Prosthecomicrobium sp. N25: one gene and its partner. The protein of the gene in region 2 binds, or shares a complex with, the protein of the main gene of each other region. Links are inferred from orthologs where the notes say so. Each region holds a gene or a part of one and is shown on either strand. Other genes may lie near its edges.

Region 1 (14,385 bases), on a different replicon or contig from region 2:
AGATGGGCGACGTCGTCAAGGTCCGCGACGGCTTTGCGCGCAACTTCCTCCTGCCGCGCAACAAGGCGCTGCGCGCCACCAAGGCCAACAAGGAGCGCTTCGAGGGCCAGCGCGCCCAACTCGAGGCGCGCAACCTCGAGCTCAAGAGCGAGGCGCAGGCCGTCGCCGAGAAGCTCGACGGAAAGAGCTTCGTGGTCGTCCGCCAGGCCGGCGAGATGGGCCAGCTCTACGGCTCCGTGTCGGCGCGCGACGTCGCCGACCTGCTGACCGCCGGCGGCTTCACGGTCGGCCGCGACCAGGTCGTCCTCAACACCCCGATCAAGGGCATCGGCCTGCACACGGTCGCCATCGCGCTGCACGGCGAGGTCGAGGCCAAGGTGACGGTCAACGTCGCCCGCTCCGCCGACGAGGCCGAGCGCCAGGCGCGCGGCGAGGCCGTCATCACCCGCGAGAACGAGGACATCTTCGAGCGCGAGGTCGGCCCGATCACGGACGAAGAGGGCTACGCCGAGGAGTGATCCCGGCCGATCGCCGTCCGAAAGGCCGGGCCGCCCGTCGGCCCGGCCTTTTTCGTCCGTGCGTGGCCGGCCGGCCACGCTCAAGCGGTCTCCGGGACGGCGGTGAAATAGCTGTGGACAGGCTGGGATAACTCCGGCTCCGCTTTCGACTCGGGGGCCGTCGTCCTAGAACGGGACGACCCTCGAAGGACGCCCGATGAAAGCCCCGATCCGCCGTGTCGAGCAGGAACCCGCCCTGGAGCGCCACGCCCCGCACAACGCGGAGGCCGAGCGCCAGCTCCTCGGCGCGGTTCTTGTGAACAACGAGACCTACTACCGGGTCTCGGACTTCCTCGAGCCCGCGCATTTCTTCCTGGAGCCGCACCGGCAGATCTACGAGAAGGTCGGCCAGCTGATCCGGGCCGGCAAGGTCGCCTCGCCGATCACGGTCAAGACCTTCTTCCCGGCCGACCACCAGATCGCCGACCTGTCGGTGACTCAGTACCTCCTGCGCCTCGCCTCCGACGCGACGACCATCATCAACGCGGAGGACTACGGGCGCGTGGTGCGCGACCTCGCGATGCGGCGGAACCTGATCCGCATCGGCGAGGACATGGTCAACATCGCCTTCGACGCGCCGGTCGACATGCCGCCGCGGGCGCAGATCGAGGACGCCGAGCGGCGGCTCTTCGAACTCGCCGAGACCGGCCGCTACGACGGCGGCTTCGTCAGCTTCTCGGACGCCCTCAAGGGCTCGATCGACATGGCGGCGGCCGCCTTCCAGAGGCAGGGGCGGCTGTCCGGGGTCTCGACCGGAATCTCCAGCCTCGACCGCATGATGGGCGGGCTGCAGCATTCGGACCTGATCATCCTCGCGGCGCGTCCGGCTATGGGCAAGACGTCGCTCGCGACCAATATCGCCTTCAACATCGCGGCGGCGTACCGCTCCGAGGAGCAGCCGGACGGGTCGTTCAAGACGGTCGACGGCGGCATCGTCGGCTTCTTCTCGCTGGAGATGTCGTCCGAGCAGCTCGCCACGCGCGTGATGTCGGAGCAGACGGAGATCCCCTCGCACAAGATCCGGCGCGGCGACATCACCGACATGGAGTTCGAGAAGCTCGTCGCGGCCTCGCAGATGATGCAGTCGATCCCGCTCTACGTGGACCAGACGGGCGGCATCTCCATCGCCCAGCTCGCGGCGCGCGCGCGGCGGCTGAAGCGGCAGCGGGGGCTCGACGTGCTGATCGTCGACTACCTGCAGCTCCTCACCGGCTCCAAGAAGGCCGGGGAGAACCGTGTCCAGGAGATCACCGAGATCACCACGGGCCTGAAGGCGCTCGCCAAGGAGCTCAACGTCCCGATCCTGGCCCTGTCCCAGCTCTCCCGCCAGGTGGAGAACCGCGACGACAAGCGTCCGCAGCTCGCCGACCTGCGCGAGTCCGGCTCGATCGAGCAGGACGCCGACGTGGTCATGTTCATCTATCGCGAGGAATACTACCTGAAGGGCAAGGAGCCGTCCGACAAGGGCTCGGAGGCCTGGTTCAAGTGGGAAGCCGACATGGCGAAGATGCGCGGCGTCGCGGAGGTCATCGTCGGCAAGCAGCGCCATGGCCCGACGGGAACGGTCGAACTCCACTTCGCCGGCGAGTACACCCGCTTCTCCGACCTCATCCGCGACGACCAGTTGCCGGCCCGGATGGACTAGGCCCGTCGCGCCGCTTCCTACTCCGCTTCGGCCGCCAGCCGGTCGATGCGGGCGAGCACTTCCTCCTCGCTCAAGGCCGGGTCGACGAGCAGGCGGATCAGGAGGTCCCAGACCCGCAGGGCGCCGACGCCCCTGCGGGCGTCGATGCGGATCTGGTCCTTGCGGACGCGCGGATCCTCCAGCTTCGCCCGGTCCGCCACCGAGCAGGAATCGAGCCGGTTCGGCGGCACGTCCTTGCGGGTCGGCGCTGAGCCCTTGTCGAGCGCGAAGGCGAGCTGCACCTCCGGATCCATCAGGGTGTCGGCCAGGAGCCGCTGGGCCTCCAGGGTCTCCCTGTCGTCGGCAGCCGAGAAGGCGAAGCCGTCGACGACCAGGGTCATGACTTTTTCATTGCCGGGCGGCACTGCACACAAGACATCCTTGTCGACCTTCATTCCGTGCCTTGCGTATTCGCCCTTCGCCCAGTCGCCCATGAAGGTCATGGCGGCACGGCCCTCCCCGACGTCGACCAGGGCGTCCACCCAGCCGTCCCCCCGGCTCGGAGGCCTGACCAGAGGCTTGAGGGCGGCCAGGTGGTGGACGGCCCTGCGGAAGGACGCAGACGTGACGTAGCGCCGCCAGTGCGTCTGGGCGTCGGTGCGGTTCGGCTCGTCGGACTGCGACTCGGCCAGGACCGCACGGACGATCAGCGATTGCTGCCAGATCTCGCCGCCCGTCACGACCGGCGCGACGCCCTTGGCGGCGAGCGTTGTCCCGATCGCGACGACCTCGTCCCAACTGCGCGGGACGGGCAGCCCGTTCTCGGCGAGCAGGCGGGCACTGAGCCAGAGCTTGTTCTCGATGTGGATGCCAACCGGGGCCATGTAGGGCTGCTGGTCGGACATGATCTGAGCGCGAACGCTCTCCGGCAGCTTGTCGATCCACGCCGCCGCCCCGGGGACCGGTACGGCTGCGTCAAGGCGCCGAAGTTCCTCGACCTCACCGCCCATCCACTGGAAGGCAGGCACCGGGAGGCCGTCGGCGGCGCGCTCGACCAGCCGCCGCCTCAGGTCGATCGAGCGCGCCGCCGGCTCGTCGATCCATTGACCGCCGCGCCGTTCGAAGGCCTCGCGGATGGTGTCGAGGGCGGCACGCTCGCTGGGCGAGATCCAATAGTGGAGCACCTCGATCTCGGCCGCCAGGGCGGGGCCGCCGGAGAGGACGACGCACAGGTTGCCCCAGAGAGCGGCGCGGGCGGCAGCCGGAGCGGCGGAACGAGGGCGCGACATGCGGACGTTCTTTCCTGTTCAGGGGACATGCTTCAGGCGACTGGCCGTCGGGCGGGGGCGGCGGTCCGCGACCCTGCGCAACTCGGGGGCCCGCAGGGCTGTGAGCCAGCCCGTGAGGGCTTCGAAGGGCATGGGCGCGGCGAAGAGGTAGCCCTGTGCGGTCAGGCAACCCTCACCGACCAGGAACCGACGCTGTGCCTCGGTCTCGACGCCTTCGGCGACCACCGCCTTGCCGAGGGAGCGGCCCAGCGACACGATGGAGCGGATGATCTGCTCGCTCATGGGGTTGGTTCCGATTTCGGCCACGAAGCTGCGGTCGATCTTGAGTTCGTCGAAGGTGAAGTCGCGGAGGTGGCTGAGGGAGGCGAAGCCCGTGCCGAAGTCGTCGAACGCCACCCGAATGCCGAGGTCCGAGATGGCCTTGACGGACGCCTGGATCGTTTCGGCGGCCCGGCTCATGAGGACGTCCTCGGTGATCTCGATCGACAACGCGTCGGGCGAAATGCCGTGACGCTCGAGCGCCTCCAGGATCTCCGAACAGGCCAGGTTCCCGGCCAGCATGGCCTCCGGCATGTTGACCGCCACGGGGCCGACGTGCAGGCCATGCCCGCGAAGGCTCTCCACGTCGCGCAAACTGAGGTCGAGAACGACCTTGGTGAGGTCCACCGATCGGCCGGCCCGGTGCAGGGCGGTCAGGAAGGCGGCCGGGGCGAGCAGTCCGCGCTCGGGATGACGCCAGCGGACCAGGGCCTCGAGCCCGACGATGGACCCATCCGCGGTGCGCACCTTCGGCTGGTAGTGGACCTCGAACTCCCGGTCCGCGAAGGCACGTCCGAATTCCCGGAGCAGCGTCGCCTCCTCGTCGCTTTCGCGGCGGAGCGTCTGGTCGAAGACCTGATGATGCGGCCCCGGCTGCTTGGCCGCGTAGAGGGCCTTGTCGGCATAGGCGAGGAGACGGTCGGGATCATCGGAATGCAGCGGGCAAAGCGCGCCTCCGACGCTCGACGAGACGTCGATCTCCGAGCCGTTCCAGTTCCACGTGCGGGACGTGGCCGCGCGGATGCGGGCGATGAGGCCGGCGAGACGGTCGACCTCCGTCATCCCGGGAACCAGGATCGCGAACTCGTCGCCGCCGAGCCGCGCCAGCATGGCCGTCGGCTCGATGACCGACTGGATCCGGCGACACATTTCGGCCAGGAGCCGGTCTCCGACCTGGTGTCCGAACGCATCGTTGACGGCCTTGAAGCGATCGAGATCGCAGAGGATCAGGGCGAAGCCGCCGTCCTGGGGAACGCGTTCGATCGCGACCGCGAGCGCCTTCGTGAAGCGCGCCCGGTTGCCGGTGCCGGTCAGCGGATCCGAGTAGGCGATCCGGTCCAGCTCGTTGCGGGCCTCGGCTACCGCGCGGTTGTAGGCACCCAGCCGACGGACCATCGGACCGAAGATCAAGAGGACCTCGCCGCCGAGGACGACCAAGGTCAACAGCGTGATCGCGATGTGGATGCGTTCGACGCGCGCGACGTGCTCGAGCGAGCCGGCGTGGATCTTCTCCAGGGCCCCGTCGAAACCCTTCAGGATGGTCGTGCCCGACGAGAGGGTGAAATCCATCAGGCTCCAGTGAACGACCGCCCGGCGCAATTCGCCCGGCTCCATCGTCGCCAGGACGGTCGACCGCTCGCTCATGGCGCGGAGGCCGTCCTGCAGCTTGTAAGGCTCCTCGAAATAGACCCTGCGGATCGAGTCCGGCACCGAGAACCACAGGGATCTGTCTCCGGTCTGGATGATCTCGATGATGCGGGCATTGACCCGGTCGAAATCCTCGATCCGTTCCTTCAGCTGCCGGCCCAGGCGACGGATCTGCGCGTCCGAGGTGTCCGGGCGCTCAACGTAGCTCATCAGGGCGCGCGTCGCCGTCTGGACACGATTGAAATTCTGCGACTGTTCGCTCGACCGTATGCCGAGCTCGACGTGGACCGCCTGAGCCACCAGCGAGGCGTGTATGGACAGGAAGCTGGCGAGCGAAATGCCAGCAAGAATCGCAATCGCAATCGCGTAGTTCTTGCCGACGAGTCTGACTTGCCAATCCGAGTCCGTCACGTGCGCCTGTCTCCGAGTGTTGAGTCGCGCGGCAGGTAACGCTACGTCATCTTTGCTAATGCCTCGCAAAGATTACCGATGCTTGTTGGGGCGATTGGGAGCGTCAGGGATCGGTCGCGGCCCTATCCGAACGCCCCAGGCTGCGACCTGCGGTCGCGCGGGAGGCGCCACGGCCTCCAGGCGAGACCGTGGGGCCCGCCGGATTTGGGAGGCACCGCACGTCCAGGGCGATGCCGGTGACACGATCTCGTGATCCCGGGCCTGCGTCCGAACGGGACGTCCCGGGCGTAATCTTCATGACGGGTTCGGCGTGGAACAGTCGGCTCCAGGACGGCGGGTCCGGGGGCGCCGGGGCCGTCCGGAGGCATTCGGATGGAACAGCGTAATCGGAACCGGTCGACCGAGGGGGGCGAGCGGGCCAGGTTGGTTTCCTTCGGGACGGCGCTGCCGCCCCACGTCGTTACACAGGCGGAGGCGGCCGAGGCGGTGGAGCGGATCTTCAGCCGCCGGCCCGGGTCCTTCGACGCCCTGAGGGGCGTCTTCGCGACGGCGGGCACGCGCCAGCGGCACACGATCAAGCCGGCCGCCTGGTACCTGGAGCCGCAAGGCTGGCCGGAGAAGAGCCAGGCCTTCCTGGACGGCGCGGGCGATCTCTTCATCGAGGCCGCGGGGCGGGCGCTCGACCGGGCGGGCCTGACCGCCGCGGACGTCGACACGGTCGTCACCCTGACGGCGACCGGCGTGGCTACGCCGACGCTCGAGGCCCGGGTCGCGGCGCGCATGGGGTTCCGCCCGGACGTGCGGCGCGTGCCGATCTTCGGGCTCGGCTGCGCGGGCGGCGTGTCGGGGCTCTCCATCGCGGGGCGGCTCGCCGCCGCGGACCCGGGGTCGACGGTGCTGATGGTCGCCATCGAGTGCTGCTCGCTCGGCTTCCAGCCGGACCGCTTCGACAAGGCCAACATCGTCTCCTCCGCGCTCTTCGGCGACGGGGCGGCGGCCTGCGTGCTGCGCGCCGGCGACGGCGGCGGGATCGCGGCGATCGAGGGCTCGGCCGAGCATATGTGGCCCGACACGCTCGGCGTGATGGGCTGGCGCATGGACACGGTGGGCCTCGGCGTGATCCTCGCCCCGAACGTGCCGGACTTCGCCGAGAAGAACCTCGGCCCGGCGGTGCGCGGCATGCTCGACCGGCTCGGCCTCGTCCCCGACGACGTCGGCCGCTTCGTCTGCCACCCCGGCAGCGTGAAGGTGGTCGCCGCGATCGAGCGGACGCTCGGCCTCGACCAGGGCTCGCTCGACCACGAGCGCGGAGTGCTGGTCGACTACGGCAACATGTCGGCCCCGACGGTCTGGTTCATCCTGGAGCGCGTGATGGCGGACGGCGCCTTGCCGGAGCGCACCGCTATGCTCGCCATGGGGCCGGGCTTCACCACGACCTGCGTGTCGCTGACGCGGGCGGCCGCATGAGCGCAGCGGTTCTCGTCCTCGCGCTGGTGACGCTACAACGCCTCGGGGAGCTCGTGCTGTCGGCCCGGCACGAGCGGCGGCTCGCCGCACGCGGGGCCTACGAGGTGGGCGGCGCGCACTACCCGGCGATGGTGGCGGTGCACGGCCTATGGCTCGTCGTCCTCTGGCTGGCGGCCTTGGGGCTGCCCCCGGGGCCCGTCACCCTGTCCTGGCCCCTCGTCGGGGCCTATGCGGCCGTGCAGGCGCTCCGGGTCTGGACGCTGGCGAGCCTCGGGGAGCGCTGGACGACGCGGATCATCGTGGTACCGGGCGCGCCGCTCGTGGCGCGCGGGCCCTACCGCTACCTGCGCCATCCCAACTACGTGGTGGTGGTCCTCGAGATCGCGCTCCTGCCCCTCGCCTTCGGGCTGCCCGGGACGGCGGCGCTGTTCTCGCTCCTCAACGCCGGGATCCTCGTCGTGCGGATCCGCGCCGAGGACGCGGCGCTGGCCGGGGCCCGGAGCGAGGGTCGATGACGCCGCCCTCGGGCCTGCGCCTGTGGGGCGGGTTCGGCGCCATGTGCGTCGGCATGTTCATGGCCATCCTGGACATCCAGATCGTGGCCACGTCGCTGCCGGCGATCCGCGGTGCGCTGGACATCCCGGCGGACCGGATGAGCTGGATCCAGACCGCCTACCTGATCGCCGAGGTGATCGCGATCCCGCTCACCGGCTGGCTGACGCGGCTGCTCGGCATGCGCCGGCTGTTCATCGCGGCGGTCTCGGTCTTCACCCTGGCGTCGATCGGCTGCGCGGCCTCGAGCGGCTTCGGCCAGCTCGTCGCCTGGCGGGTGCTCCAGGGCTTCGCGGGCGGCACGCTGATCCCGGCCGTCTTCTCGGCCGTCTTCCTGCTCTTCCCCTTCGCCACGCAGGGGCGAGCAACCACGATCGCCGGCCTCCTGGCGGTACTCGCTCCGACGGCCGGCCCGGTGGCGGGGGGATGGATCACCGACACCGCCTCCTGGCACTGGCTCTTCCTGGTGAACGTCGCGCCGGGGGTGCTGTCGGCGCTCGCCGGGGCGGCGCTCCTGCCGCGCGAGCCGCTGGAGCGGCGGGTGGCGGCCGAGCTCGACATCGTCTCGCTGGCCCTCATGGCGCTGTCCCTGGCCGCGCTCGAGATCGGGCTCAAGGAGGCGCCGGGCCGCGGCTGGACATCGCCGGTCGTGCTCGGGCTCCTCGTCGGCTTCGTGGCTGCCGGCCTCGTCTTCGTGCTGCGGACGCTGCGGCGGGCGAAACCGGTGGTCGATCTCTCGACCTTCCGAGACCGGGACTTCGCGATCGGCTGCGCGCTCAGCTTCGTGCTCGGCATGGGCCTCTACGGCTCGGTCTACCTGATGCCGGTCTTCCTCGGCCTCGTGCGCGGGCACGGGGCCTTCGCGATCGGCACGATCATGCTGGCGACCGGCCTCGCCCAGCTGGTCGGCGCCCCGGTCGCGGTGGAGCTCGAGCGGCGGTTCGATCCGCGGATCCTGACTGCGGTCGGCTTCGCGCTGTTCGGGGCCGGCCTGGCGCTCTCCGGCTTCGACACGCCGCAGACGGACGGGCGGGAGATGGTCCTGCCCCAGGTGGTCCGCGGCGCAGCGATCATGCTCTGCCTGCTGCCGCCGACCCGCCTCGCGCTCGGGCACCTGCCGGCCGAGCGGGTGCCGGACGCGAGCGGGCTCTTCAACCTGATGCGAAACCTCGGCGGCGCGATCGGCATCGCGCTGGTCGACACGCTGCTGTTCGGCCGCGCGGAGGAGCACGGACGCCGGCTGCTCGACCGGCTGACGGCCGGGGACCTCGACGCCGCCCGTTTCCTGGGCATCCCCGAGGGCCTCGTACAGGGCCGCGCGCCCGGGCCGCTCGACCCGATGGCGATGGCCTACCTGAGGCCGCTGATCGAGAAGGGCGGGCTGACGCTCGCGGTCGACGAGGCCTGGCTGATGCTCGCGGCCGTCACCTTCGCAGGCCTCGCCGCCATTCCGTTCGTCACGCGGCGCGGCGCCCCGGTGGCGGGGACGGGGCCCGCCGTCCACTGAAGCGGCGTCAGAGGTAGGTCCAGACGCGGGCGCCGCCGAGCACCGTCAGCCAGAAGGCCACGTGGGCGGCGGCGATCACCCAGAAGATCACCCGGAAGGACAGCTTGGCGGTCTTGTGGCGGAGCGACTGGCTGACGATCAGGCCTCCCGGCCAGCCGCCGAGGAGATCGAGCGCGTGCAGGGTCCGTTCCGAGACGCGGCGCTCGAAGCGCTCGGCGCGGCCCTTGTCGACCGTATAGGCGAGGCCCGACAGGGCGCTCATGACTAGGTAGACGGCCGGCGTCCACCAGGGCAGGCCGCGCCAGAGGCTCGCCGCGAGGACGAGGGCCAGGAAGGCGAGCACGACGCCGGTCGGCAGGCTCGGCGGGCGGAAGGCGAGCCAGCCGCCCTCGAAGCGGACCGCCACCGCGCGCGGGCGGCCCCGCTCGTCGAGGCCGGGCTGGAACTCCACCGTCTCGCCCGGCGCCGGCCGGCGGCCGCCGAAGGGGAGCGCGGTGACATGGAAGAACAGGTCCGGGCCGCCCGCGTCGGGCGCCAGGAAGCCGTAGCCCTCCGGGTCGTTCCAGCGGACGACCCGGCCCCGGGCCCAGGCGGATATGCTCTCCGGCATCGGAATCGGCCCGCGGTTGACGATGCAAGAACGATCCCACGGAGCCTCGGCGCGGGGCAAGGGGCGGGCGCGCCTCGCCTTGACACCGCTGCGACCCGGGGGCCCACTCCGGGCATGACGCTCGAATCCCTCGACACCGGGCTCGCGGGGGCGCGCCTGACCATCGACCTCGCCGCCCTGGAGGCCAACTGGCGCGACCTCGCCGCGCGCGCGGCGCCGGCGGAATGCGCAGCGGTGGTCAAGGCCGACGCCTACGGGATCGGGATCGGCCCCGCCGTGCGCCGGCTCCACGACGCCGGCTGCCTCACCTTCTTCGTGGCCCATCCGGAGGAAGGGCTGCGCGCCCGCACGGTGGCGCCCGACGCGGTGATCTACGTCCTCAACGGGCTCTTTCCGGGTGCCGTCGACGTGCTGGCGGACGCCGGGCTGCGGCCGGTGCTCGGGTCGCCCGACGAGGTCGAGGCCTGGGCGGCGGCCGGGCGCGCCCGGGGGCGCCCCCTCCCCTCCGCGCTGCATGTCGACACGGGCATGAACCGGCTCGGGCTCGACCTCGAGGAGGCGCGGGCGCTCGCGGGCCGGGCGGACCTGCTGGCGGCCGCGGACCCGCATCTCGTGATGAGCCATCTCGCTTGCGCGGACGAGCCGGAGCACCCGCTGAACGGGCGGCAGCTCGAGCGGTTCCGGGCCGCGGCGGCGCTCTTTCCCGGCCTGCCGGCCTCGCTCGCCAACTCGGCGGGGATCTTCCTCGGGGCGGACTACCAGGCGGGGCTCGTCCGGCCCGGCGTGGCGCTCTACGGCGGCGCGGTGCGCAGCGGACGGCCCTCGCCGATGATGCCCGTCCTGCATCTCTCCGCGCCGATCCTCCGGATCCGCCGGGTCGCGGCGGGGGAGACGGTCGGCTACGGGGCGGCGGAGACGCTGCGCCGGGATTCCCGGGTCGCGATCCTGTCCGTCGGCTATGCGGACGGCTACCGCCGGGCCGCATCCGCCGAGGACGGCCGGCCGGGCGGCCGGGTGGCGATCGGCGGCCGGGTCGTCCCCATTCTCGGGCGGATCTCGATGGACCTGATGGCCGTCGACGTCACCGACGTGCCGGGGGCCTGCCGCGGGACGGCGGTCGAACTGATCGGCGACCATGTCGGGCTGGGGGACGTCGCGGCGGCCATGGGGACCATCGACTACGAGGTGCTCACGGGCCTCGGCCTTCGCTTTCAACGTGCCTATCTCGACGAGACGTGAACGGATTCGCCAGCCTACTCAAATGGCGCCGATAACCCCTGTACAAAACGAGAACAATCGGGCAGCATCCCGATCCGTTCCCGAGAGGCGATTCCATGGCGAAACGTTCAAGCCGCTTCGTATGCCAGAACTGCGGCACGGTGACCGCACGCTGGGCGGGCCGATGCGACGGCTGCGGCGAGTGGAACACGGTCTCGGAGGAGGACGACGGCGGCTCGGGCGTCGGCGCGGGCCCGCGCAGCATCGCGGTGACGGCGCGCAAGGGCCGGGTCTTCCCCCTCGTCGGCCTCTCGGGGGAGGCCAAGGAGGCGCCCCGGATCGTCAGCCACATGCCGGAGCTCGACCGGGTGACCGGCGGCGGCTTCGTGCGCGGATCGGCGGTGCTGATCGGCGGCGACCCGGGGATCGGAAAGTCCACGCTCCTGATCCAGGCGGCGGCACGCCTCGCCGCCGGCGGGCATCGGGTGGTCTACGTGTCGGGCGAGGAGGCGGTCGCGCAGGTGCGGCTCAGGGCCGAGCGGCTGGGCCTCGGCGGGGCTCCGGTAGCGCTCGCCGCCGAGACGAGCGTGGAGGACATCCTCGCGACCCTGCAGGCGGGCGAGACACCGGCGCTGGTGGTGGTCGATTCGATCCAGACCCTGTGGACCGAGACGGCCGAATCGGCGCCCGGCACCGTGACGCAGGTGCGGGCTGCGGCGCAGGCCCTGATCCGCTATGCCAAGGCGAGCGGCGCAGCGGTCGTGCTGGTCGGGCACGTCACTAAGGACGGCCAGATCGCCGGACCGAGGGTGGTCGAGCACATGGTCGACGCGGTGCTCTACTTCGAGGGGGACGGCGGCGACCGGTTCCGCGTGCTCCGGGCCGTGAAGAACCGATTCGGGGCGACGGACGAGATCGGCGTCTTCGAGATGACGGGACGCGGGCTCGAGGAGGTCGCCAACCCTTCCGAGCTCTTCTTGGGCGAGCGCGACGGCAAGGCGCCGGGCGCGGCGGTGTTCGCCGGCATGGAAGGGTCACGGCCCCTCCTGGTCGAGATCCAGGCCCTGGTGGCGCCGACCTCGCTCGGTACCCCGCGCCGCGCGGTGGTCGGCTGGGACGGCAGCCGGCTGTCCATGATCCTGGCCGTGCTCGACGCCCATTGCGGGGTGCGGCTTTCGAGCCACGACGTCTACCTGAACGTCGCCGGCGGGCTGCGCATCCAGGAACCGGCCGCCGACCTGGCGGTCGCGGCGGCGCTGGTGTCCTCGGCCACCGGGGTTGCTCTTCCGCGGAATAGTGTCTATTTCGGCGAGGTCAGCCTGTCCGGGTCCGTGCGGCCCGTGGCGCGGGCCGAGCAGCGGCTGAAGGAGGCCGAGCGGCTCGGCTTCACGGGCGGCCTGGTCCCCGCAGCGTCGCTCGGCGACGCCGGGACCACGATGGGGGTCGGGGGCGTCGACGCGTTGGTCGACCTCGTCGCCCGCATCGCCGCGGGGACGGGCACCGGCGGGCAGCCGCCGGCCGACCGGGGCGCGGTGGCCTTCGACCGGGATCGCCGGGCGGCAGGGAATCGTGGTATCGAGAGGCTCCCGGGCCGGCAGGCCGGCGGGTCATACTGAGCGGCGGGTTTGGCGCAATGGATTTCCTGACGGTTCTCGACGGCATCGTGCTCGTCGTCGTGCTCGTTTCCGCGCTCCTCGCCATGTATCGAGGCCTCATCCGCGAGGTGTTCTCGATCGCCTCATGGGCAGCGGCCGCAGGCGCCGCCTACTATTTCCACAAGCCGCTCCTGCCCTATGCCAAGCAGTACATCAACAACGAGTACGTGGCGCTGGGCGTGACCATCGGCGGCATCTTCGTGGTGACGCTGATCGTGGTCAGCTACATCACCATGAAGATGTCCGACTTCGTGCTCGATTCGGCCTTCGGGGCGCTCGACCGGTCCGCCGGGTTCCTGTTCGGCGCCGCGCGCGGCCTCCTGCTCCTGGTCGTCGCGATGCTGTTCTTCAACTGGTTCGTGCCCTCCGCGCAGCAGCCGAAATGGGTGTCGAGCGCCAAGTCGAAGCCGGTGCTCGACTATCTCGGGCAGCAGCTGGTCGCGGCGCTGCCGGAGAACGCCGAGGAACAGATCCTCAACAAGCTGCGCAACCGCGGCCGGAACGACACCGTCCCGGCCGAGCCGGACGCGGATCCCCGTCCAGTTCCGCAGCAGCGGACCGACAACCGGACCGGCACCTACAACACCGGCGAGCGCAAGTCGCTCGACCAGCTGATCACCGGCACAACGCGCCAGTGAGGCGCAGGTACCCGCGGCGACGACGCGCAGGTGCCATGAGGGTTCGGGACTGGAAATCCATCCCCGGGCGTCCGATATAGCGGGCGGCCGGCGCTTTGACTTTCCGAGACCCCGGCGGGGGTCCACCGTCACGCGACGGCCGGTGTCGGCGGCGGGGCGAACCAGGAACCCGTCAGGCCCGGACCGGACGAGACCGAAGGGGGGCGGTGCCTTGCGGGACCGCTGCCCGAAGGCGGCCACCTCACGGCCCCTCCGGCCGACCGCGCGGCGCGCGGCCTGCCGGCCGATCGGCACCCGGTGCGGTGCCGGGTGGGGGCGGATGCCCCGGCGGGGGCGGATGCCCCGGCGAGGCGGATCGGGAACGGACGAGAGCGGAGCGGGCGTGATGGACATCGGATTTCCCTTCCAGGCCGACGACGACACGCTGCACGAGGAATGTGGGGTGTTCGGCGTGTTCGGGCACCCGGAGGCCGGTGCGCTGACGGCGCTCGGGCTGCACGCCCTCCAGCACCGCGGCCAGGAGGCAGCCGGCATCGTCTCCTACGACGGCCAGCAGTTCCACGTGGAGCGGCATATCGGCTTGGTGGGCGACAACTTCGCCAAGCCCAGCGTGATCGACCGGCTGAAGGGCAACCGGGCGATCGGCCATACGCGCTACGCCACGACGGGCGGCCAGATCCTGCGCAACGTGCAGCCGATGTTCGCGGAGTTCCACGGCGGCGGCTTCTCGGTGGCGCACAACGGCAACATCACCAACGCCATGACGTTGCAGCGGCAGTTGCAGAAGCGCGGCTCCATCTTCCAGTCGACCTCCGACACGGAGACGGTCATCCACCTGACGGCGACCTCCGACAAGGCGCATCTGGTCGACCGTTTCGTCGACGCGCTCCGGCAGATCGAAGGCGCCTACGCCTTCGTGGCGCTGTCCGAGAAGAAGATGATCGGCGTGCGCGATCCCCTCGGGGTGCGGCCGCTCGTGCTCGGCCACGTGGACGGCGCCTTCGTGCTGGCCTCGGAGACCTGCGCGCTCGACATCATCGGCGGGCGCGTGATCCGGGAGATCGAGCCGGGGGAAATGGTGGTGATCACCGAGGAGGGCGTGGAGAGCTCGAAGCCCTTCGCGGCCGTTCCGTCACGCTTCTGCATCTTCGAGTACGTGTATTTCGCGAGG
Region 2 (16,398 bases):
ACTAGCACGACAAGGGCCTTCATCAGAGATGCGAGCATGGGCGGCGGCCTCCTTGGCGGACCTTGCATCCGGCCTGGCTCCCGGAGGGAGCGGCCCGTGAAGCCTCGGGCTTCGTAGCCCTCTGGGCATTGAGGTCCGTCAACGACGGCGCTTTGAACTGCAGTGCTCGCATCCATGTGCGGAATCGGACATCCGCCGGCGCTGTCGGCGTTGTTGAGATTGGTCAAAGCGCCGTGGGCAGCTAGGAATAGTTTGCATGCGAACCCCGGTACTGGCTGGCCGTCCATAGCCGGGCGGGCCGTGGATCACCGGAGACGGCGGCGCTGACCGGCCAGTCGAAAGCGGCCTGCTCGCCATGAGGCCTGCACGATGACCAGCCTCCTTTCTCTGTTGGCCGTTCTGGCCGCCGCGATTCTCGCGTACCGCCAAGCCAAGCAGCAGGGCCAGTGGTCATGGCGGGCCGCCGGTCTGATCACACTTCTGGTCGCGGTCTATGCGATCGGGGCGGCAGGGATCGGCGTAGGTATCGCGAGCTGGGTGGCGCCGCAGGATCCGGCCTGGGCGGTCCTGATCGTCCTCGTTCCGATCATTGTCGGCATCGTGCCGACGGCGATATTGGCCAAGCGGATCCAGCGGCGTTACGCACCCCGGACAACACCATGACGGAGGTCCGTCCGGTCGGCGTGCTCGCGGCGGCCTGGGAGACGCTCCGGCCGTTCTGGCCGCTCGCCGCCCTGGGTGTTGCCGCGGGCGGGATCACCGGCCTCGCCACCGCGGCGGTGCTGGCCTTCCTGCATGGCGAGCTGCAGGATGGCGGCTCGCTCCTGCGCATGGCCCTGTTCGTGCCGGCACTGGCGGTCGTGAGCGTGGCGGGCGAGTTCATCGGCGGCGTGGCCAATGGTCGGGTCGGTCAGCATGTGGTCGCAGCCCTGAGGCGTGACCTCGCCCGACGCGTGGCGGCGGCCCCGCTCGCGGACATCGAGGCGGCGGAGCCGCATCGGCTCCTGTCGATGCTGGACGTGGACGTCGGCGTGCTCAGCGCTTTCACGATCAATCTGTCTGGAATGATCGTCTCGCTGGCGGTAATCGCCGGCTGCTTCGGCTACCTGGCCTGGCTCTCACTGCCTCTGTTCCTGGTGGCCGCCCTCGGTGCGCTTGCCGGCTTCCGCCTGCAACTCGCCGCCAATCGGGCCGGCATTGAAGGGTTTGCGGCCGCGCGCGCCGAGCAGGACGAACTTCAGTACACCTATCGGGCCATCATCGACGGCGCCAAGGAGATCCGGATCGGCCGGGCCCGCCGGGAACGCACGATGGCGCGCCTGGAGGGCGCGGTGGAGAGGATCCGCGGGCGGCTGTCGTCGACGCTCCAGCTCTATTTCGGCGGTCAGGCGTGCAACTCGACCGCATTCTTTGCAACGTTGGGGGCGGTCCTCGGTGTCGGGCACTGGCTATCGGTGGACAGCGCCGCCCTAGCGGGATTCCTTCTGGTCCTGACCTACACGAAGGGTCCGATCGACCGGCTGGTCGGCGGTGTGCCTCTCGTTGCGGATGCGATGGCCTCTCTGCGCCGGGTCGCCGGACTAGGCGGCGAGATCGGACCGGCCCCTGCAGTCCCCGGTCCTGTCGAAGGCGGACTGTTCGCCGGAAATACGGTCGCGCTCGCCGGCGCGACCTTCGCGTTCCCGTCCGTGCCCAATCAGCCCGTGCCCTTCGTGCTCGGCCCGATCGATCTGAGCATCCGGCGCGGCGAGACGGTCTTCCTGGTCGGCCGCAACGGCAGCGGCAAGACGACGCTGCTCAAGCTGTTGCTGGGACTGTACCGACCGAGCGCGGGCGAACTGCTTTGCGACGGGCGGCCGGTCGGAGCCGCCAGCGATGCGGACGCCTACAGGCAGCTCTTTTCGGTGATCTTCTTCGACTACTTCCTGTTCGACGACCTGATCTTCGCAGCGGACGGCGACGCCGAGGCAGCGGCGGGCGCCCTGAGGCGGCTGGAGATCGCCGACAAGGTCCAACTTCGGGACGACCGGGTCATCGCGGGAGGCCTTTCGACAGGCCAGCGCAAACGCCTCGCCTTCGTGCAAGTGCTGCTCGACCGCCGACCCTTCGTGCTACTCGACGAATGGGCCGCCGACCAGGATCCCGCCTTCCGGGAGGTGTTCTATCGGGACCTGCTGCCTGAATTGAAGCGGAATGGCAAGACGTTAATCGTCGTCTCGCACGACGACCGCTACTTCGACGTGGCCGACCGTGTCGTGGAACTGGAGGCCGGCCGGATCGTGGCGGACGGCGCTCCGGACGCCCGAACGCGACCGGTTCGTCAGCGACGTGGCGACGGCAGCGGACCTCGCGATACCGAAGCTGGCGGGATCCGCGCTCGTCCGGATGCATTCATTTGATCTAACTCATGGCCCTCGCGAATACATTAACTAAATTGAATATTTGTTTCAACCTGGAAAAGGGATGTTCACATGCGTGTCACGAAAGAACGGTCGGCTCATCAACACTCTGCGGCCGAGACCGATAAGTCATACGAAGCTCCTGCGATGGTTGAGGCCGGGGAAACACGCGAGCTTATTCGCGGCCCCATGCTTGAGACTTACTGGGACTGCATCGGCAACGGGAAAACCCTGACGCGGCCGAACTGCTGACGCCATGCTGGCGAGGTGCTCGGGTTCCTAAGATACTCGAGGCTCTCGTCAGCGCCGGGCTGCGGGGGCGGGGGCCCGGCGCCGAGGAGATCGACCATGCGGTGCGGTTTCGCGGTATGGGCGGAGGCGTCGCGCGTCGTCTTCCGGCGTCTCGGCGCTGTGGAGGCGGGGCGGTTGGCGGGTACCGCGCGGTCCGGCCGGACTGCGGTGGCCTTATTCGGCCGGCTTCATTACCGCCACGACCTGCCCGGCGGCGGCGCGGGTCCCGCCACGCCGGATGGCGATGCCGCGCGGTGCCTCGATCTTTTCGAGCGCCGCGGTGCCGACGGTCTGGTCGGGCTCGAAGGCGACTTCTGCCTGATCGTCCACGATCTGCGCGCGCGGCGGATACACGCCCTGCGCGACCCGTTGGGGGCTTTTCCCCTATACTGGCGGGCGTCGGACGGGCAGTTCGAGGCTTCCATGGCCGCCGACACATTGGTCCCGCCTGGCACGTCGGCACTTGACCGCGGTTTTCTTTCTGCATGGCTGGCCGCCCCGCTCCTGGCCTCGCCCGACGGGGTGACCGACCGCGCCATCCTGCAGGGGGTGAATCGCCTCGGTCCGGGTCGGCTGCTTTCGGTCGACCTTCCGGACGGTCCGGTGGTCGTCGGGGCGGCGTGGAACTGGGCGGAGCGGGCGCTCGATCCCGGTGACGCCACGCCTGCCGAGCTCGCGGCGCATGCCCGCATGCTGATCGACGCGGCCGTTCGCGAGCGCCTCGGCGATCGGACGGCGGTCCACGTGTCGGGCGGCCTGGATTCCTCGACCGTGGCGCTGACCGCCGCGGCGCTGGCCGGGCGCGCTGCCCCGCTTTATGGCCTCTCGCTGATCTACCGCGCGATCGGATCGCTCGCGGGCGAGGCGGCCTTTGTCGAGACCGCCTACGCGGCCGCGCCATCGCTGCGTCCGCATCTCATCCTGGCCGACGACCTGCTGGCCTACGACGACGCCGAGGCGGCGACGGACGAGCCCCATGGCGCGGTCCTGGCGGGGGCGCAGGATCTGTCCCTTCTCGGCGCCGCAAGGACAGCGGGGGCCGACACCATCCTGACCGGGATCGGCGGCGACGATCTCTTCGACATCCCGCCATACGACGTCGCAGACCTCGTCCGAGCTGGACGTTTCGTGTCCGCGTGGCACGAATGTGTTGCCTGGGGGCAGGTGTTCGGGGCGGATCCCTTCACGGTGCTGCGGCGCTTCGGCCTACGACCCCTGGCGGCGCGGGGCCCGGCAGGCCGGTGGCTCGCTCTCGGCCGTCCGGCGGCCGTGCCGGCCTGGATCGCGCCGGACTTCGCGCGGGAGGCAGGGCTTGCCGATCTGTTCCGGCAAGCCGAGGCCCGGCTCTTCTGCGGCACGGGTCCCACGGCCCTCTCGGTTGCAGCCGCCTCGATCGCGGCGCTGGCCGGCGATCCGCGCCGCGGTCTCGCCGCCGAACAGGGCATCCTGGTCGCGAACCCCCTCCTGGATCCGCGTTTGGTCGGATTCGCACTCGGCCTGCGCCTCAGGCCCCGCGCCGTTCCCAAACGGTCGAAGCCGATCCTAGCCGACGCGATGGCGGACCGCGTGCCGCAGATCATCCGGCAGCGAACCGACAAGCGGAACTTCAACGAGGTCTACTTCCGAGGCCTCGCCCGCAACCTGCCGAAGCTCGAGCGGCTGGCCCGTGCCGCGGAGCGGGATCTCGGCATCGTCGATGGCGGGCGATTGGCCGGGAGTCTCCGGCGGGCCGCCATGGGCGCGCTGACGGATCCTGGAGAGTCGCTGGGGATCGACCTCATGCTGGCACTTCTCATCTGGCTCGAGCGCCATGTCTCCGCTGCCGCGCCTCCGCTTTCCGTCCCATGCCTGAGCGATGCCGTGCCGGACATGGAGGCGACACAGGCATGAACGGCGCGGCAGCACAGGGCCACGGCGGCCTTCCTGACTGCCGGCTCGCCCTCGGCGTCCATCTGGTCGCCGCGCCCGACGGTGGTGCGCGACTGGTGGACCTGGACGGCGCATTCTACGGTTTGACGGCCGTCGCCGCCGACATGCTGCGCGGCATGCTAGCGGGACCGTCCGCGGACGCGGCCGCCGCGGTGGCTGTCGACTACGGCGTGCCCCTCGACGTGGTCTCGGCCGATCTCGCCGCTTTCCGCGCCGATCTGGCGCGGCGCGGCCTGGTCGAAACCGGCTCGGGACGGATTCGCCGCCGGATGCGCAGAATCTTGGCGCGTGTCGCCCTGGCACCGTTCCTCGCAGCCCAAGACATTTGCGGTCCATCCGCGACAGGTCTGCTGATTCTCGCCCGGCTCGCTGTCAGGATCTTCGGCTTCGGCGCGGCGGCTTCGGCGTTCCGGCCCGGCACCGGCGGCGCCCCGACGCGGTCGCCAGACCTGGCGACGGTCGCGGCGATCGACCGCGAGGTGATTGCCGCGGCGGCCCGCCTGCCCGGCGCAGCCTGCAAAGAGATCGCCCTGGCGGCCTGGCGACTCCTCGCGGCCCGCGGCCTTCCGGCCGAGTTGGTGGTCGGAATCGAATTCTACCCGCTGGCAGGGCACTGCTGGTGCCGAGTCGGCGACCGGATCTGCGCAGACCTTGGCGCGCGAGCTGCGGGTTACACGATCGTGGCCAGCTCTGACTGGTAGGCAAGCGGCTGAACGCTGAAAGAAACGTTCGGCCGCTCAAGGCATTACCGTCACTCTTTAACGGCAGTGCAGCTCTGCAACTCTCCAGCCACCCGGATTCAGCCTGACTTGCTTCGCGCGGCAAGTGGAAGCGCCTTATCCGGTCTATGCAGCATTCGTAGTCCAGCTTTTCGGTGCTGCGGAGAACCCGCCCACCGCGCAGCGGCGACCAGCACGGCGGTGCCGGTGGCCACTGCGGCGGCGCCGAAGGTCAGGCTCGTGCCGTACGCGACCGCAGCGGCGCCGGCAGACGGATCCTGTGCAAGCCCCGAGGCCATGGCGAAGAAAGCGGCCGCTCCGGAGGCGCCGGCCAGGAGGCCGATATATCGCGTCAGATTGAGCAGGCCCGAGACCGACCCGCGCCGGTCCGCTTGGGCGCTGCCCATGATGGCCGTGTTGTTGGACGCCTGTAGCAGGGCATAGCCGGCGGTGAGCACCACGAGAGGGACGAGGTAGCCGGCCAGTCCCGAGGCCACCGGCGACGCGGCCAGGAGGGCCGCGCCCAGGGTCATGGCGGCGAGACCCCCGATGGTCATCGCGGGCGGGCCGAAGCGGTCCGTCAACCACCCCGCCGGCCGACCCGCCAAGGCCGAGACGATCGGCCCGGCCGACATGGCCATGCCGGTCAGCGGCGGGTCGAGGCCGAGTGCGCGCGAGAGGTGGAAGGGTCCGACCACCAGGGTCGCCATCATGACCATGGAGACCAGCGCATTGAGGGCCAGGCCCTGCGCCAGGACCGGATCGCGCAGGAGCGCGAGCGGAATGACCGGCACGACGGCACGGGATTCGATCCTGAGCAGCAGCGCCAGACCGGCCGCGCAGATGACAAGCAGAGGGATGGCGGCCTGCGCCGTGGCGGTCGTCGCGAAGCAGAAGGCGGCGAGGGTCAGGCCCAGCGTCACGGCGCCCGCCGCATCGAACCGCGTCTGTGTCCCCGCCACAGCGGCGGCGTCCCGCGGCAGGGTCCGGGCCACGAGGCCGAGGGCCGCGAAAGCGATCGGAACGTTGACCAGGAAGACGGCTGGCCAGCCCACGCTGGCGATCAGCCATCCTCCGAGCGCCGGACCGAACGCCGTGCCGGCGGCCGAGATCGCCCCCATGGTTCCCATAACGCGTCCTATCCGCTCCTTCGGAACTACCTCGCTGACGAAGGCGAGGGCCAGCGCCAGCATCGCGGCGGCCCCGGCACCCTGGATCGCCCGGGCGCCGACGAGGAGCGCGAAGGACGGCGCCGCCCCCGAGATCGCCGATCCGACCGCGAACAGGATCAGACCCGCCATCAGGACTCGCCGCCGCCCGAAGCCATCACTGAGCGCGCCCGCAATGACGATCAGGACGACGATCGCCAGGAGATAGGCGAGCACCACCCATTGCACGGCCGCGAAAGGCACCGCGAACGCCGCGCTCAGTGTCGGCAGCGCGACATTCGCCGAACTGGTGCCGATCGAGGCCAGCAGGACAGACAAGGCGAGCCCCCCGAACTGCAAGGACGCGGCGGCCGTGCCTTGGCTCTCGGCGATGTCTGGAACGGGGTCGGCATGGGTCGTGGTCATGATTGCGCCTCTGGGTGGTTCTGCCTCGCCTCTTGTAGTGCCGCGGCTGATGAGGCGGAACGCGCAGCAATTGCAGGAAATAGCTGCATGGAACGCCGTATCAAATGCGGGTGTGCTAGATTGCGGTGCATGCCGCTTCCCGATCTGAACCTGCTCGTCGCACTCGACGTCCTGCTCGCCACCGAGAGCGTGGCTGTGGCGGCCGAGCGCCTTCGCCTCAGCCCGTCGGCCATGAGCCGGACGCTCGCGCGGCTCAGGTCCGCGACGGGCGATCCTCTCCTGGTCCGTGCCGGACGCCGGCTCGTCCCGACACCCCGCGCGCTCGCCCTGCGGGATCGCATCGCGCCCCTCCTGCAGGACGCTGCAGACTTGCTCCGACCTGAACGCCCGGTCGATCCCCGGGCGATCGAGCGCGCCTTTACGATCAGGACCCGGGACGGCTTCGTGGAGACGTTCGGGGCCCCGCTCGTCGCCGCGCTCGCCGACGAGGCTCCGGGTCTGCGCCTCGACTTCGTCTTGAAGTCGGAGCGGGACAGCACGCCACTCCGGGAGGGCACGGTCGATCTCGAGACGGGGATCGTGGGGCCCGTGCTCGGTCCGGAGCTCAAAGCGCAGGCGCTGTTCAGGGATTGCTTCGTTGGCGCGGTCAGGGCGGGTCACCCGCTCGCCGCCGGGACGATCGACGTTGCGGGCTATGTGGCGGCCGGTCACGTCCATGCGGGGCGCCCGGGCGCACCGCCTGGTCCGGTCGACGACGCGCTGGCGGCGGTCGGTCACAGGCGGCGCATCGCGGTGGTCGTCTCGGGTTTTTCGGCTGCGCTCATGATGGCCCGGGGGTCCGACCTCGTCGCGACGGTGCCCGAGCGCCATACGACGAGCCTGCGGCACGGCATGGCCACCCTTGCCCTGCCGTTCCCGCTCGACCCGATGACCATCTCGCTGATCTGGCATCCCCGCATGGACGCCGATCCTGCCCACCGATGGTTGAGACAGCGCTTCAGGCAGATCTGCCTGGATGTCATCCAGGATGGGTTCAACTGACGGGCTCGTCTTGAACGCCAAGCTGGAGAGGCTGGTTGCCGACCTCTCCCTCGACAAGGAATGGTGCAGGATTCGTTCGCCGAAAAATCCGAGGCCTGGTCGCAAGCGCAAGCTCGTCGACACGGTGCGGGGGTGTATGGGGCGTGTCGATCCAGCGAGCCTGCCGGATCCTCGCCCTCGACAGGTCTACCTTCCACTACCGCTCGCGTCGGGCCGGTCCGAAGGCTCGCATCCGGGAGATCTGTGCGACGCGCGTCCGGTACGGCTACAGGCGTCCAGGTGCTGCTCCAGCGCGAGGGATGGCAGGTGAAACACAAGAGAACGTACCTGCTTTGCAGGGAGTTGGAACCTCAGCTCCGGTACAAGGTGCCGTAGCGGCGGGTCAGGGCAAAGCTTCGGGACGACCGAAAGCCGGCATGCCGTCCCAACGACGTCTGGGTCATGAACTTCCTCTACGACCAGCTCGCCCGTGTCTGTTTGAACGGTGAGAAGCTGAGAGTGCGGGATGGAGCCCTTCCCCCGAGGGTCTGGAGCCCGTGCGGGAGCAAGGGTCCATTCCTCTTCTTGGCTGACCTGAACAGTTGCTTGGGACGCGACCCACAGATCAGGAAAGAACAAATCGCGATCCGAGACACTGGCTTGGATTGGGCCGATCCATTCCCCCGATCAGCGGCCCATGGAGACCCGCTCTAACCGCCTGCCTGGCCGTGTTACCGCGGCTCCGGCAATCTCCATCTGGAATTGACACATCAGAGAATACTCGTGTGCGTGGTGGGCCCGGCAGGACTCGAACCTGCAACCAGACCGTTATGAGCGGCCAGCTCTAACCGTTGAGCTACGGGCCCGTCGCGTGCCTTCCACCGTCAAGGTTGCGGCGCGATTGGGTGGTCGGTCACTAGCACCCCGGAGGAACGGGGACAAGCGCGCCACGATATGGACATGATCCGCCGTATGGTAAAAAGATCATCACGGCGGAGTGAAGTGAGTATCCGCATGAAACAAAACGCGTTTTTACCGGAGCCGGCTCACTGTGCCGGGCTCCGGGCGGGTCGTCGGGCCGAGCGGGAAGGGGTTGCGGCGATGCCGTTACGGTATCTGCGGCGGCGCTTTTTCTCAGGGTCCGGCAGCCTGGCCACCGCGCTCGCAGCCGTGATGCTCACCGGGGTGCTCGCGCTCCGCGTGCAACCGGCCGAGGCCGCCGAGCCGGTCTCGCCCTCCCTGACGATCACGGGGCGCGGCGAGGTCACGGCGGTGCCGGACGTAGTGCGCTTCACCATCGGGGTGGCGACCGAGGCGCGTACCGCCGGGGAGGCCCTGGCGGAGAACTCGAAGGCCGTGTCGGCGGTGGTCGCCGAGGCCGAGGCGCTGGGCATCGACAAGCGGAAGATCTCGACGGCCCGCCTCCTCGTCCAGCCGGTCTACGCCAGCCGGAAGGTGAACGGGCGCGAGGTCCAGGAGGTTTCCGGCTACGCGGTCACCAACGCGCTGTCGCTGGAGATCTCGCCGGTGGCCAAGGCCGGATCGGTGATCGACCGGCTCGTCGGCAAGGGCGCAAACACCATCGATAGCATCGCGTTCGAGGTCAGCGATGCCGACGCGCGGCTCGACGAGGCGAGGACCTCGGCCGTCAAGGCCGCCCGGGCGCGGGCGGAACTCTACGCGGCGGCGGCCGGCGTTCGGCTCGGCCGTGTCCTGGAGATCCGGGAAACTTCGCGCGAGATGCCGATGCCCCGCATGCGGCCGATGGCGAGCAAGGCCGCTGCGCCCCCGATCGAAGCCGGCGAGGCGACGCTCGGCGCGGAGGTCGACGTGACCTTCGAGATCCTGCAGGGATCATCCCCCTGACCTGAACCGTTCGATCATCCCGGACCGAACCGGCCGCCGCGGGCGGCGGATCGGCCCGGATGTGCCGCGGGCACGCCGTTTGGCGCGCTCATCACCACAACCGCAAGCTAGGACAACGGACTAGGGGCAATCAAAACTCGAGCTGATCGGAAAATCGCGGTTCGAGGCCCATTCAACCCATCGGAGAACCGACACGTGAACACTGCTCTGACGACGGCGCGCGCCCCGCGCGTCCCCCGCACCCTCGTCGCGATCCTCGGCCTCGGCCTCGCAGCGACCTCAGGCGGTTCCGCTCTCGCCGACACCGTCGGCGTGGCTTCCTTCTACGGCGGCAGCCACCACGGCGGGCCGACCGCCTCGGGCGAGCGATTCAACCAGAACGCCATGACGGCCGCCCACAGGACCTACCCGATGGGAACACGGGTGAAGGTCACCAATCTCTCCAACGGCAAGGCCGTTCTCCTCCGCATCAACGATCGCGGCCCCTTCGTGCGCGGCCGGATCATCGACGTGAGCCGCGGCGCCGCCGCCCAGCTCGGCTTCATCGGCAGCGGCGTCGCCAAGGTGCGTGTGGAGCGGGTCGGCGACATGACCGTCGCCCAGAACTGAGGATTTCCGTCTCGATATAGTCCCGACGCGGCTGGCACCGTGAAGGGATGAGGTATCGGACGGCGCTGCAAGCCGTCCGATCCACAACGCGACAGGTGCGGGCGGGTTCCCGAGGGAGCTCGCCTGCACCGAACCTTATCGCGGCCGGACCCCGCAGGCCTTCGGCTCCGGCCGTGCGTGCCCGCCGGCCGCTCAGTCGGCCTTCGGCGGAACGGGGCGGGGCCGACGGTCCTCGTCGATTGCCACGAAGGTGAAGGTGGCGTCCGTGACCTTCTCCCGATGATTGGTCATGAAGCGGCGCGCCCAGGCCTCGATGTGGATCTTCATCGAGGTGCGGCCCACGGTCTCGACCTCGGTATAGACGCAGAGGACGTCGCCCACCTTGACCGGGCGGATGAAGGTCATGGCATCGACCGCGACCGTGACGACGCGGCCCTGCGCCCGCTCCACGCCGGCGATGCCGCCGGCCTGGTCCATCTGGCTCATCACCCAGCCGCCGAAGATGTCCCCGTTGGCGTTGGTGTCGCCCGGCATCGCGATGGTGCGGACGGTCAGGTCGCCGCGCGGCTGGTCGACGGCAGGGGCAGCGGTCTCGGCGGCCATGGACAAGGGACACCCTCGGAAAGGATTTCGGAACCGGGCAGGGCCCGGAGAGGTCGGCATCGGCTCGCGCCCGCCGGCGGGCGGGACCGATCGTGCCGGCGAGGTTATCACGCGCCGGGGGGCGGGCAAGGTTGCGGCCCTTCGCCTCCGGCCGGCGCCGTGGACGGGGGCGACCGCGCGCGGTAGGACAGGCTCCCGCGCCGGCCGATCGCCGGACCCGCCCGAGAGGATTTCCATGTCGCTCAGCCTGCACACCGCGTCCGTGCCCGTCTTCGTCCGCTCGCTGGAGGCGCTCTCCGCCATCCTCGACAAGGCCGCGGCCCATTGCGTGGCGAAGAAGATCGACCCTGCGGTGCTCGGCGCCACCCGGCTGATCCCGGACATGTTCGCGCTGTCGCGGCAAGTGCAGATCGCTTGCGACTTCGCCAAGAACGGCGCGGCGCGGCTCGCCGGGGACGAGGCCCCGAAGTACGACGACACGGAGAAGACGATCGAGGAGCTGAAGGGCCGGATCGAGAGGACCGTCGCCTTCGTGAAGGGCCTGGAGCCGTCCGCGGTCGATGCGGGCGCGGGCCGCGAAATCGTGTTCCCGGTCGGCCCCAACCAGATGAAGATGCCGGGCGAGGCCTACCTTCTCCATTTCGTGATGCCGAACTTCCACTTCCACCTTTGCATGGCCTACGCGATCCTGCGCCAGGCCGGCATCGACATCGGCAAGCGCGACTTCATGGGTGCCGTCCCGGATCTCCGGCCCGCCTGAGGTCTGCGGCGGAAGGTCAGGTCTCCGGCAGGTCGGCCATCCGGACCTTGAACCCGGGGATCAGCGCCGCCGTCAGCTCCACGGCCGCCGGGTAGATGCGGACGGAGGCGTAGCCGGTACCCGCGGGCTCCCGGTGGACGTGCGTCTCCCGGGACTGGGCGTCGACGACCCAGTATTCCCGCACGCCCTCGGCGGCGTAGAGGGCGGGCTTGCGGCCGAGGTCGTAGCCGAGGCTCGAGTCCGCGACCTCGATCACCAGGAGCGCTTGCGGGCCTTTCACCTCGGCGAAGCCGAGGCGCGCGGGGAAGACCAGGTAGTCGGGCTCCAGATAGAGGAGCTCGGAGAGCGTCCAGCCCGGCTCCGGGATGAAGGTGAAGCCGGCCGGGAGCGCAAGCGCGAGGTGAAGGTTGAGGTGCTGTTTCAGCACCTCGTGGCGGATGCCCTTGGCGGCCATCGGGAAGAGCTCTCCGGCGACGACCTCGATCCGCTCGTCCTCGCCGACGATGCCGGCCTCGACCATGCGGAAGAGGTCCGACACCGTGAAGGCGCGGCGGACGCGACCGTCGGCGGAGAGGATGGTCCTTGCGTTCATGCCCGGAAGAGTAGCGCGTGCCGGCTCGCCTGGCGAGATCAGTCGAAGACGCGGTCGCCGCGCTCGTCGATCACCTGGCGGGCCTTGCGAAAGGTCATGTCCACGGCGTCGTCCTTGGAGGCGAAGCGATCGGCGCGGATGAAGCGGTGCTCGCGCCGGACGCCGTCGACCTCCTTGGAGATGACGCCGCAGACCTGGTGCTGGCCGCCCTCGACGAAGGGCGTCGCCTCGATGGTGAAGCCGTTGTGCTCCTGCCGGCCGGCGGGCTTGGCGGGAGCCTGACCACCCTCCGCGCCGCCGCCGAGGCCGAAGAGCTTCTTGAAGAACGACATGGTGATCTCCGCGATGGCCGGCCGTGCCGGCGCCGGCCCCGAAGCTACGGCCGGCCGACGCCGGGGGGAAGAGCCTTGCCGCCGCCTGGGCGTCGGGCGCTTCAGTCGAAGTCGAAGATCTCGCCGAGGATGGACTTCTTGCGGGGGGGATGGTGATGGCTCCCACCGTAGCGCGGGTCGTATCCCGCGTGGCGGCGGCGGTCGTCGTCATCGTCGTCGTCACGGTAGCGTGGCGCGTCGTAGCCGCGGGGCGCGTCGTAGCCGCGAGGAGCGCCTCCCGGCGGGGGGAAGCCGCCGCCACCGAAGGTCGGCGTTCCGGCCGGCGCGGCGGGCGGGGAGGGGGGCGGGGCGGCCTGCGGCGAGGCCCGCTCGATGATCTTGTCCAGTTCGCCCCGGTCGAGCCACACGCCGCGACACTTGGGGCAGTAGTCGATTTCGATGCCCTGGCGGTCCGCCATGACCAGGTTCTCGCCGTCGATGGGGCACTTCATGAGGTCGCGTCTCCCGTTCGGGTTCACGTCGGCGCGGCCGACTGTCAGGTTTTCGTCACATGACATAGGGTGCCGCAAGCTTCTCAGCAATGCCGCGCGGCGGCGGGGGCGCCGGGCGAGGAGGCGAGGGCCCGTTCGCATTCGGCCGGGTCCCGGCGGGAACGATTCGCGTCGCTTCGCGTGACTCAGAGGCAAAGGAGCCTTGTCATGAGTTCCAGTTCAACGGCGTATCCGGCCCAGCTCCACCTCGTGGTCGCCGAGTTCGGCCGCTACGGGATCTCCATCCCCGAGACGGATATCAGCGATCCGGACGTGATCTATGTCGATCGCGTGGCCAGCCGGATCGCGGCGGGCGACGTCGTCGCCCTGCAGGTCTTCCGTTTTGATCCGGTCGCGCTGACGGTGGCCGATGTGAGCGAGGAGATGGCCGAGGAGGCGCTGAAGCGGGCGCGCCTGCGCGGCGGCATTTCTCCGGAGGGCGCCGAGTATGTCGCTCGCCACCTGGGGTCCGAAGCCCTCGACGACATCCCGATCGCCCGGCCGAGTTGGGCGGCGTGATGGAGAGGAGGACAGTCCTGGCCGTCACGGTCGCGGCCGCCGGGGCCCTGGCCTTCGCGGCCGTGCTGCTGCTCGCCCTGCCGGACTGAGAGGCGATCGACCTCTTGCCCGGGGGCGGCGCCGAGGGCGGGGGGCGTGATAGCTTTTGCTGCACCACGTGCCTCGATCCGCTACAGTCCGGCCATGAAGTTCCCCCCCGCCCTTCTCGACGAGATCCGCGCCCGGCTGCCCGTCTCCGACGTGGTCGGCCGGCGCGTGCGCCTGAAGCGGCAGGGGCGGGAGTTCGCGGGGCTGTCGCCCTTCAACCCCGAAAAGACGCCGTCCTTCTTCGTCAACGACCAGAAGGGCTTCTACCACTGCTTCTCGTCCGGCAAGCACGGCGACATCTTCCGCTTCCTGATGGAGACCGAGGGACTGAGCTTCCCCGAGGCGGTGGAGCGGCTCGCCCAGGACGCCGGCGTGTCGCTGCCCAAGCCCGACCAGCGCGAGGTTGTGCGCGAGCGGCACCGGGCGAGCCTCGCCGACGTGGTCGAGATGGCGGCGCAGTTCTTCCAAGACACGTTCCGGCTGAATCAGGGTGCGCCGGCGCGCGCCTATGCGGAGCGGCGGGGGCTGCGGGCGGAGACCTTGAAGGAGTTCCGCGTCGGCTACGCCCCGGCCGAGCGGGACGCGCTGAAGCGGCACCTCGTCGGCAAGGGGGTCGACGAGCCGTCCATGCTCGACGCCGGCCTCGTCATCAAGCCGGACGACGGGCGCCCGTCCTACGACCGGTTCCGCAACCGGCTGATCATCCCCATCCATGACGAGCGCGGGCGCGTCGTCGCCTTCGGCGGCCGGGCGATCGCGGCGGAGGACCAGCCGAAATACCTGAACTCTCCGGAGACCGAGCTCTTCCACAAGGGCCTGATGCTGTTCAACGCCCACCGGGCTCGGGCGGCCGCCCACGAGAGCGGGCAGGTCGTGGTGGTCGAGGGCTACCTGGACGCGATCGCGGTCTACCAGGCCGGCATCAAGTCCGTGGTCGCCACGCTCGGCACCGCCTTCACGGAGGACCAGATCCAGCGCCTGTGGCGGTATGCGGCCGAGCCGGTGGTCTGCTTCGACGGCGACCGGGCGGGCATCCGGGCCGCCCACCGGGCGGTCGACCGCATCCTGCCGCAGCTGAAGAGCGGCTTCTCCTTCAACTTCTGCTTCCTCCCGGATGGCAAGGACCCGGACGAGATCGTCGCGCTCGGCGGCCGCGAGGCCTTCCTGGCGGAGATCCAGCGGGCGGTGCCGCTGGCGGAGGTCCTGTGGGAGCGGGAGACGACCGGCGCCACGATCGACACGCCGGAGCGCAAGGCGGCGCTCGAGAAGCGGCTCGAGGATCTCACCTCGGAGATCAAGGACGCCCGCGTCCAGAAGGGCTACAGGCTGCGCTACCGGCTGCGGCTGTCGAACCTGTTCTGGCAGAGCGAACGGGCCGAGCGCGGCGCCCCGACCCGGGCGCCCGGGGCCGCCGCCCCGGCGCTGCAGGCGGACGGGGAGCTCGCCGGCATCGAGCGGATCGTGCTCGGGCTGTCGATCGAGTATCCGGACATCTTCGAGGGTGCGGCCGACCGCATGCTCGACCTCGACTTCGGCATCGAGCCGCACGAACTGTTCAAGCGCGAGCTGACGCGCATCGCCACCGAGTTCGAGGACCGCTCGCCCTCGACCTTCTACCGGGGCATCGACCAGCGCTTCTATTTCCTCATGAAGGAGATCCACGGCGAGGACGTGGTCGATCCGGACGGCCGGGTGGTGACCGGCCGGGGCCATCGCCTGCGCGAGCGCTTCCCCATCCTGAAGTTCCATCCGCCGGAGGACTATGTGGTCCGCTGCCTCTGGCACTTCCTCGACCGGATCGAACTGAAGGCGATGGAGCGCCACCTTGACCAGGAGGTGACCAACGTCGGCCCGGACGCGGACGAGACGGTCGAGACGCGCATCCTGGAGCTCTCCCGCGAGGTGGTCCGGCGACGGGAGGAATACGCCCACCGGGAGCAGGAACTGGCCGAGGAGGCCAAGCTCATCCGCGCGGCCTTCGGCGGCCCCGAGAAGGGCGCAGCCCCGGTCTTCGCGCCGCCCCAGGGGGTGCGGCGGTAGGGGGAACCCATCGCCGGCGGCACGAGGCCGGCTCTGACGCCCTGTCCCATCGCGGCACGAATCACCCTTGCGGAATCGGAATCACCCGCTAAATAACGACGCTCCGATCCTTCCGCCGAAAATGGCCGGCCGAGGGGTCGTCCCTATTGTCTAACCGTACGGGCGCTTTAGCTAATCGGGACCGGCACGAGAAGGCCCCCCAGGGTGCGCGGGGAGGGGCACGGTTAAGCGTGGTTTAAGCGGACGGCTGGTATCGACGGGACATACGTGAGGGCCTCGGCGCCGGATCTTTCCGGAACCGCGGTCCGGCCGGGCAGGACCGCCCGGTGGCATCTCAGGAGAGTGGATTACATGGCGACGAAGGCTGCCGAGCAGGAAGAGACCGAGGCCCAGGCCCCCGAGACTCAGGACGGTCCGCTTCTCGATCTCTCGGATGCCGCCGTCAAGCGGATGATCAAGTCCGCGAAGAAGCGCGGCTTCGTCACCTATGACGAACTGAACGACGTGCTTCCCTCCGAGGAGGTCACC

Evidence for each region.
Region 1: the proteins of dnaG (region 2) and WBG79_RS09535 are in contact, whole or in part, in a crystal structure (PDB 2R6A), measured with the Geobacillus stearothermophilus proteins. The link is inferred for Prosthecomicrobium sp. N25 from one-to-one orthologs. Residues at the interface, in WP_049624496.1 of Geobacillus stearothermophilus: Lys456, Leu457, Leu458, Pro459, Ala460, Asn463, Ala464, Leu467, Leu535, Leu536, Ile537, Ala538, Gln544, Glu545, Asp548, Tyr549, His552; in WP_033016901.1 of Geobacillus stearothermophilus: Ser13, Glu15, Ala16, Gln18, Glu91, Leu92, Asp94, Ala95, Val96, Pro97, Thr98, Ala99, Ala100, Asn101, Tyr104, Tyr105, Ile108.

What each region holds. Positions count from the first base shown.
Region 1 is NZ_JBBCAT010000001.1:2,101,127-2,115,511, reverse strand. What follows is about bases 1-2,958. They hold WBG79_RS09535 (replicative DNA helicase), read left to right. Parts: upstream 1-714; coding sequence 715-2,202; downstream 2,203-2,958. Other genes in these bases: WBG79_RS09530 (ABC transporter substrate-binding protein), read right to left, coding at 2,220-2,958; rplI (50S ribosomal protein L9), read left to right, coding at 1-518. In the rest of the region: more of WBG79_RS09530, read right to left, coding at 2,959-3,470; WBG79_RS09525 (putative bifunctional diguanylate cyclase/phosphodiesterase), read right to left, coding at 3,489-5,567; WBG79_RS09520 (type III polyketide synthase), read left to right, coding at 5,940-7,034; WBG79_RS09515 (isoprenylcysteine carboxyl methyltransferase family protein), read left to right, coding at 7,031-7,549; WBG79_RS09510 (DHA2 family efflux MFS transporter permease subunit), read left to right, coding at 7,546-9,093; WBG79_RS09505 (cold shock and DUF1294 domain-containing protein), read right to left, coding at 9,101-9,703; alr (alanine racemase), read left to right, coding at 9,818-10,942; DNA repair protein RadA, read left to right, coding at 11,038-12,537; WBG79_RS09490 (CvpA family protein), read left to right, coding at 12,555-13,214; purF (amidophosphoribosyltransferase), read left to right, coding at 13,600-14,385. UniProt on the Escherichia coli protein: The main replicative DNA helicase, it participates in initiation and elongation during chromosome replication. Travels ahead of the DNA replisome, separating dsDNA into templates for DNA synthesis.
Region 2 is NZ_JBBCAT010000003.1:33,227-49,624, reverse strand. Bases 13,480-16,398 are described here. They hold dnaG (DNA primase), read left to right. Parts: upstream 13,480-13,926; coding sequence 13,927-15,870; downstream 15,871-16,398. Other genes in these bases: rpoD (RNA polymerase sigma factor RpoD), read left to right, coding at 16,222-16,398; WBG79_RS19275 (hypothetical protein), read left to right, coding at 13,480-13,743. Also shown: WBG79_RS19355 (hypothetical protein), read right to left, coding at 1-38; WBG79_RS19350 (hypothetical protein), read left to right, coding at 370-663; WBG79_RS19345 (cyclic peptide export ABC transporter), read left to right, coding at 660-2,399; WBG79_RS19340 (asparagine synthase-related protein), read left to right, coding at 2,748-4,580; WBG79_RS19335 (lasso peptide biosynthesis B2 protein), read left to right, coding at 4,577-5,320; WBG79_RS19330 (MFS transporter), read right to left, coding at 5,419-6,912; WBG79_RS19325 (LysR family transcriptional regulator), read left to right, coding at 7,042-7,953; WBG79_RS19310 (SIMPL domain-containing protein), read left to right, coding at 9,034-9,798; WBG79_RS19305 (septal ring lytic transglycosylase RlpA family protein), read left to right, coding at 9,994-10,407; WBG79_RS19300 (acyl-CoA thioesterase), read right to left, coding at 10,600-11,010; WBG79_RS19295 (DUF1993 domain-containing protein), read left to right, coding at 11,246-11,770; WBG79_RS19290 (Uma2 family endonuclease), read right to left, coding at 11,787-12,362; WBG79_RS19285 (HlyU family transcriptional regulator), read right to left, coding at 12,401-12,694; WBG79_RS27660 (TFIIB-type zinc ribbon-containing protein), read right to left, coding at 12,796-13,185; more of WBG79_RS19275, read left to right, coding at 13,393-13,479. UniProt on the Escherichia coli protein: RNA polymerase that catalyzes the synthesis of short RNA molecules used as primers for DNA polymerase during DNA replication.